Linked DNA regions of Azospirillum brasilense. The protein of the gene in region 2 interacts with the protein of the main gene of each other region in a pairwise test. Links are inferred from orthologs where the notes say so. Each region holds a gene or a part of one and is shown on either strand. Other genes may lie near its edges. The genes, in order: H1Q64_RS25910 and H1Q64_RS15765.

Region 1 (3,316 bases), on a different replicon or contig from region 2:
GCGGCTTTCGATGTCCTCGATGTGGATGAATTCGGCGTCGGTGAGACGGGCCTCCTCGCCGTAGAGGGCGAACAGCGGCACCGCGCCGGACCGTGTCTGCGCCGTCCCCTTCGCTGCCTGCTCCATGCCGTTCTCCCCCGCGCCTTCGTTTGTCGAAAAAGTACAATTTTCCTTCCGCTTCGTCCATTCCGCCGCAAAGGCGAACCCGTCTAGGATGCAATTGTTCGCGACCTGAACGGTTCGCGTCGATCCAAACCAAAAACCGCCAATTGGCCGCCCGCCGCCGCGGGTGTCGGAGGACTGCGCCCGATGTTCCGTTTCGATCCTTACTCCCTGGCCGTCGATGCCGACCCGTTTCCTTTTTACAAGACCTTGCGCGACGAGCATCCCTGCTTCTGGAGCGAGGAAGCCAACATGTGGGTGCTGTCGCGTTACGACGACATCGTCACCGCGCTGAACGACTGGGAAACCTATTCTTCGGCCAAGGGCAACCTGATGGACGAGATGCCCAACCGCGCCGGCAACACGTTGGGCACCACCGATCCGCCCCGCCACGACCGCCTGCGCAGCATCGTCCAGTTCGCCTTCACCAAGAAGGCGGTGGAAGGGTTGACCGAGCCGGTGCGCGCCTCGGCCAACCGGGCGCTGGACGCCGTGCAGGGGGAGAAGACCTTCGACTTCGTCGGCGACGTTTCCAGCAAGGTCACGGTGGACGTGCTGTTCGGCCTGTTCAACCTGCCGCGCGAGAACGAGCGGATGGTGCGCGACAAGGCCGTGCTGATGGTGCAGTCCGATCCCCGCACCCGCCAGAAGGGGCCGGAGCATCTCGCCGCCTTCCAGTGGATGAGCGAATACGCCAAGGAGCTGGTGGAGCTGCGCAAGCGTGAGCCCGGCGATGACCTCATCACCGCCCTGATCCAGGCCGAGGTCGCCGGCGAGAAGCTGGCCGACCGCGAGGTGCAGATGACCATCACCACGCTGATCATGGCCGGCATCGAATCCCTGTCGGGCTTCCTCGCGATGTTCGCCCTGAACCTCGCCGACCACGCCGACGCGCGCCGCCGGCTCGCCGCCAACCCGGCGCTGATCCCCGACGCCATCGAGGAATCGCTGCGCTTCAACACCTCGGCCCAGCGCTTCCGCCGTTGCCTGCAGAAGGACGTCGCGCTGCACGGCCAGACGATGCACGCCGGTGATTTCGTCTGCCTCGCCTACGGATCGGGGAACCGCGACGAGCGGCGCTTCGTCAACGCGCATCTCTACGACATCGACCGCAAGCCGAAGGGGCATCTGGGATTCGGCGGCGGCGTCCACGCCTGCCTCGGCACCGCCTTCGCCCGTCTGGCCGCCCGCGTCGCCTGCGAGGAGTTCCTGAAGCGCGTGCCGGAGTTCGTCCGGGTGCAGGACCAGTTGCCCTGGATGCCCTCCACCACCTTCCGCAGCCCGACCCGCCTCGAACTGGCGGTCGGCTGATCGCGGGGACGATGGCGCGGCCGGGGGAAAGGCTCCGGCCGCGCCACGACGCTGAACACGGTTTTCCAAAGGAAGTTTCGGTCATGGCGAAGGTCACCTTCATCGAGCACGACGGCCTGGAGCAGGTCGTGGACATCCCGACGGGCTGGACCCTGATGCAGGGCGCGGTGCAAAGCGGCGTCGCCGGCATCGAGGGCGAGTGCGGCGGCTCCTGCGCTTGCGCGACCTGCCACTGCTACGTGGACGAGGCACTCGTCGACTTTCTTCCGCCGCCCAGCGAGACGGAGGAGGAGATGCTCGGCTGCACGGCGTCGGAGCGGCGGAGCAACAGCCGCCTGTCCTGCCAGGTCCGGGTGAGCGACGCGCTGGACGGCATCGTGGTGCGCCTGCCGGAGGCCCAGAGCTGATGGGCGGCCCGGCGCAAGCGGAAGTGGGAATGGTCATCGTCGGGGCGGGGCAGGGCGGCTTGCAGGTCGCCGAATCCCTGCGCGCCGAGGGCTATGACGGCCCGATCACGCTGATCGGCGAGGAGGCCGCGGCCCCCTATCACCGGCCGCCGCTGTCCAAGGCGATTCTCGCCGGCACGATGGAGGAGGCGCAACTCGCCATCCGCGGCGCCGAATTCTTCGAGCGGCAGCGCATCGCCCTACTCAGCGGGACGCGGGTCGCCGCCATCGACCGCTCCGCCCGCCAAGTCCGCCTGGAGGACGGGCGCCGCCTGGGCTATCGCGGGCTGGCGCTTGCCACCGGCGCACGGGTGCGCCGTCTGCCGATAAGCGGTGATGAGCTGGACGGCGTTCTGGGCCTGCGGTCGTTGGACGACGCCCGGCGGATTCGCGCGGCGCTCGAGCGGGCGGCGCGGGTGGTGGTGATCGGTGGCGGCTACATCGGGCTGGAGGTCGCGGCGGCGGCGCGCAAGCGTGGCCTGGAGGTGACCATCCTGGAGGCGGCGGACCGGCTGCTCGCCCGCTCGGCGACGCCGTTCCTGGCAGCCTTCTACGCCGACCTGCACCGCTCCCAGGGCGTGATGGTCGAGCTGGGGGCCAAGGTCGTCGGGCTGGATGGGCAGGGGGGCCGCGTGGCCGCCGTGCGCACCGCCGACGGACGCCCGCATCCGGCGGATCTGGTGGTGGTCGGCGTGGGGATCGTCCCTAACACGGCGCTGGCCGAAGGCTGCGGGCTGGCGTGCGACAGCGGCGTCCTGGTGGACGACTGCGCCCGCACCGGCGATCCGGCCATCGTCGCGGTCGGCGACTGCACGGCCCGTCGCACCACCACGGGGACCCTGCTGCGGCTGGAGTCCGTCCAGAACGCCGTCGAGCAGGGCAGGTCGGCCGCCGCCGCGCTGCTGGGGCGGGAGCGTCCCTTCACGGCGGCGCCCTGGTTCTGGTCCGATCAGTATGACGTGAAGCTGCAGATCGTCGGCCTGTCCGCCGATCATGATCGGATCGTGCTGCGCGGCTCGCCGCAGGACCGTCGCTTCTCCGCCTTCTATTTCCGCCGGGACGCGCTGGTGGCCATCGATTCCATCAACCGTCCGGCGGACCATATGGTCGGCCGCAAGCTGTTGGACCACAAGGCCGTCATCACGCCCGAACAGGCGGCCGACGAGAACCTTCCGCTGGCTTCCTTGACGAGACCAGGGCGCTGACGGACGCGGCGCTCAATCATAGGCGTCGTCGATGCTTCGCGGCATCGCTGAGTCCACGGGAGTCGTGGCGGTGAGCAATGGCGCGGTGTGCAGCCGGCCGGTGGGGATCATCCAGCGCCGATGCGAACGAACTTCGGCACCTGGACGCGCGGTTGCGACTTGCGTCGGGCTGCGGGCATCCCGAGAACAGCA
Region 2 (3,193 bases):
CCCAGGAAATCCTGGTCGGTGGCGGTTTCCGGCTTCGCCAGGATGTATTTGGTGTTGAAGACGTTGAGCGACTTGTTCTCCATCGCCCCCATGTTGAAGTCGCCGACCGCGACGATGTTGAAGATGTTGAGGTCGTACTCCAGCCCGAACACTTCCTCGTCCCAGCGCATCGACTTGATGAGCGAGCGCATGGCGTGGTCGACCTTGTCCTCGTTCCCCGGCTCGACATAGATGCGCAGGGTGACGTCGCGGCCGGACGCGGTGCGGAAGCGGTCCTCCTGATGCACCAGCGTGCCGGCGACCAGGGCGAACAGGTAGCAGGGCTTGGGGAAGGGGTCCTCCCACACCGCGCGGTGGCGCCCGTCGGGCAGGTCGCCGGATTCCATGAGATTGCCGTTGGACAGCAGCACTGGGTAGCGCGCCTTGTCCGCGGTGATCGTGGTGGTGTAGCGGGCCATCACGTCGGGCCGGTCGGCGAAATAGGTGATCTTGCGGAAGCCCTCCGCCTCGCACTGGCTGCAGAAGTTGCCGGAGGATTTGTAGAGCCCTTCCAGCGCCGTGTTCTCCTGTGGCTTGATGCGGACGACGGTTTCCAGCGTGAAGGTTTCCGGCACGCTGTGGACGGTCAGATGGTCCGGCGTGACGGTGTAGTCGGCATCGCCCAGTGGCTGTCCGTTCAGTGCCACGGACACCAGTTCCAGCCGCTGCCCGTCCAGCGTCAGCGGCAGCGCTGACGCATCGTCGCGCGCCGGGTTGCGCCGCAGCCCGAGCTGCGCGCGGACCGTAGTCACCTCCTCGCCGAGGTCGAAGAACAGATCGACCGTGTCGATCAGGTGCGCGGGCGGGCGGTAGTCCTGCAGGCGGATGGCCTTGGGCGTGCCTTTGTCCATGGGGCTTTTCTCTAACCTTGTTTTGGCCGTGTCGGCGTCGCGGGGACGGACTCTAGCATGGAGAGTGGGGACGCGGGACGCCGTTGGACAGGGGAGGGGCGCGTGGCGGGACGATGAAAGCCGATTGCTGTTTGAAGCTCTGAATCCTGAAGGTGGAGCGAAAGGCCATGAGCTACTGGCGCTTTCTGGCGATGATTGTGGTCTCGACGATCGTGATGTTCGGGCTGATGTATTTGAACACCTACGCCCTCGACCATGTGTTCTACAGCCAGACGCGGACCTGGATGGCCTTGGTGATGGGGGCCACGATGGCGATCATCATGATCGGCTTCATGTGGTCCATGTACAGAAGCACCGCTACCAACCTCGCCATCGTGGTGGCGGGCATCGCGGTGTTCGAAGGAGCGCTGTGGCTGGTGCGCAGCCAGGAAACCGTGGATGACGTGTCCTATATGAAGGCGATGATTCCACACCATTCCATCGCGATCATGACCAGTGAACGCGCCCACATCCGCGATCCGCGCGTGCGCGAACTGGCGGATCGCATCATCGAGGCGCAGGTGCGGGAAATCGGCGAGATGAAAGCGTTGATCGGCGATCTGGAGCGCAACCCCACACCGGATGCGGCGCCGGATCTGCTGTCCTATCGCGAACGGGGAGCGCCTCCTCCGGAAAAGGAATAGGCGCTTCCGTCCGGTGCCCATCAAACGTGGAAGCTCTCGCCGCAGCCGCAGCGGCCCTTCTCATTCGGATTCTTGAAGACGAATCCGGTCTGGAACTTGTCGTCGACGTAGTCCATCTCGCTGCCGATCAGGAACATCACGGCGGCGGGATCAATCAGGACGGTGACGCCCTTGTCCTCGACCACCTCGTCGAACTTCATCTTTTCCTTGGCGTACTGCACGTCGTAGCTGAGGCCGGAGCAGCCCTTCGCCTTCACGCCGATGCGCAGGCCGATGTAGTCGTCCGTCGCCTTCGCCATCAGCGCTTTCACGCGGTCCGCCGCAGCGTCGGTGATGGAAAGGGCCTTGGGGAGAGAAGCCGTAGAAGCCGTAGCCATGGGGGATCTTCGCCTCCTTAGAACATATCCAGTTGGACCCGCGCGACCTCGGACATCATGTCCTGGCGCCAGGGCGGTTCCCAAACCAGCTCAACCTTGCATGTGGTGACGTCCTCGACGGACGCAACCGCCTGCTGCACCTGCATCGGCAGTTCGCCGGCCACCGGGCACATGGGACTGGTCAGGGTCATGTCGATCTCGACCTCGTTGTTCGGGCCGATGTCGACGCGGTAGATCAACCCCAGCTCCCAGATGTCCACGGGGATTTCCGGGTCGTAGCAGCTCTTCAGCGCCGAGATCACCGCCTCGCTCAGCGCGGCGCGCGGGTCGTAGGCGGCCTTGGCCGCAGCCATGTCCGCTTCGGTCTGGTTCATCGGCTTGGCCTCCGCGGCGTCGGCTTCCTTGGAGATCGCGTCATCGGGCATCGCGTTTCACCGTTTCCTGCAACTTACTCGCTGCTCGCCTTGTCCTCGCCTTCGATGGCCGCGTTCATCGCGTGCCAGGCGAGGGTGGCGCATTTCACGCGCACCGGGAACTGACGGACGCCGGACAGCACCATCAGCCGCTCCATGGCGTCCTCGTCCACCGGACCGTGGTCACCGTGGTCGTGGTCGTCCTTGGTGCAGAGGTCGTGGAAGGTCTCGAACAGGGCCTTGGCCTCCGCCTCGGTCTTGCCCTTGACCACCTCGGTCATCATGGACGCGCTGGCGGTGGAGATGGCGCAGCCGCGGCCCTGGAAGGCCACATCCTCGACCACCCCGTCCTTCAGCTTCAGATAGACCATGAAGCGGTCGCCGCACATGGGGTTCTCGCCCTTGGCCTCCCGGTTGGCATCGTCGGGATGCCGGAAGTTCCGGGGGTTCTTGCCGTGGTCCAGGATCACTTCCTGGTACAGCTCGCGCAGTTCGTCCATCATGCTCCGAAGAACTCCTTCACCGCGATCACCGATTCGACCAGAGCGTCGGCTTCCGCCCGCGTGTTGTAAAGGGCGAAGCTGGCCCGCGCCGTGGCGCCGACCCCGAAACGGTCCATCAGCGGCTCGGCGCAGTGGCGGCCGACGCGGACGGCGACGCCGTACTGGTCCACGATGGTGCCGAGGTCGTGCGGGTGCACCCCCTCCAGCGTGAAGGAGATGATCGGGCCTTTGCCCGGCGCGGTGCCGTAGACGCGCAGGCCGTCGATCTGGGAAAGCTGCTGCGTGGCGTATTGGAGCAGGTCGTGCTCGTGCGCCGCGATGGCCTCG

What was found.
Region 1: the proteins of H1Q64_RS15765 (region 2) and H1Q64_RS25910 interact in binary tests that used the Escherichia coli proteins (3 or more experiments, as listed by UniProt). The link is inferred for Azospirillum brasilense from one-to-one orthologs.

The regions. Positions count from the first base shown.
Region 1 is NZ_CP059451.1:710,994-714,309, forward strand. Bases 219-3,218 are described here. They hold H1Q64_RS25910 (2Fe-2S iron-sulfur cluster-binding protein), read left to right. Parts: upstream 219-1,556; coding sequence 1,557-1,880; downstream 1,881-3,218. Other genes in these bases: H1Q64_RS25905 (cytochrome P450), read left to right, coding at 310-1,473; H1Q64_RS25915 (NAD(P)/FAD-dependent oxidoreductase), read left to right, coding at 1,910-3,124. In the rest of the region: H1Q64_RS25900 (helix-turn-helix domain-containing protein), read right to left, coding at 1-126. UniProt on the Escherichia coli protein: Ferredoxin are iron-sulfur proteins that transfer electrons in a wide variety of metabolic reactions. Although the function of this ferredoxin is unknown it is probable that it has a role as a cellular electron transfer protein.
Region 2 is NZ_CP059450.1:515,470-518,662, forward strand. What follows is about bases 273-3,149. They hold H1Q64_RS15765 (HesB/IscA family protein), read right to left. Parts: upstream 1,951-3,149; coding sequence 1,594-1,950; downstream 273-1,593. Other genes in these bases: pepN (aminopeptidase N), read right to left, coding at 273-890; H1Q64_RS15760 (DUF305 domain-containing protein), read left to right, coding at 1,058-1,573; H1Q64_RS15770 (iron-sulfur cluster assembly protein), read right to left, coding at 1,968-2,375; sufU (Fe-S cluster assembly sulfur transfer protein SufU), read right to left, coding at 2,399-2,866; H1Q64_RS15780 (cysteine desulfurase), read right to left, coding at 2,863-3,149. In the rest of the region: more of pepN, read right to left, coding at 1-272; more of H1Q64_RS15780, read right to left, coding at 3,150-3,193. UniProt on the Escherichia coli protein: Is able to transfer iron-sulfur clusters to apo-ferredoxin. Multiple cycles of [2Fe2S] cluster formation and transfer are observed, suggesting that IscA acts catalytically.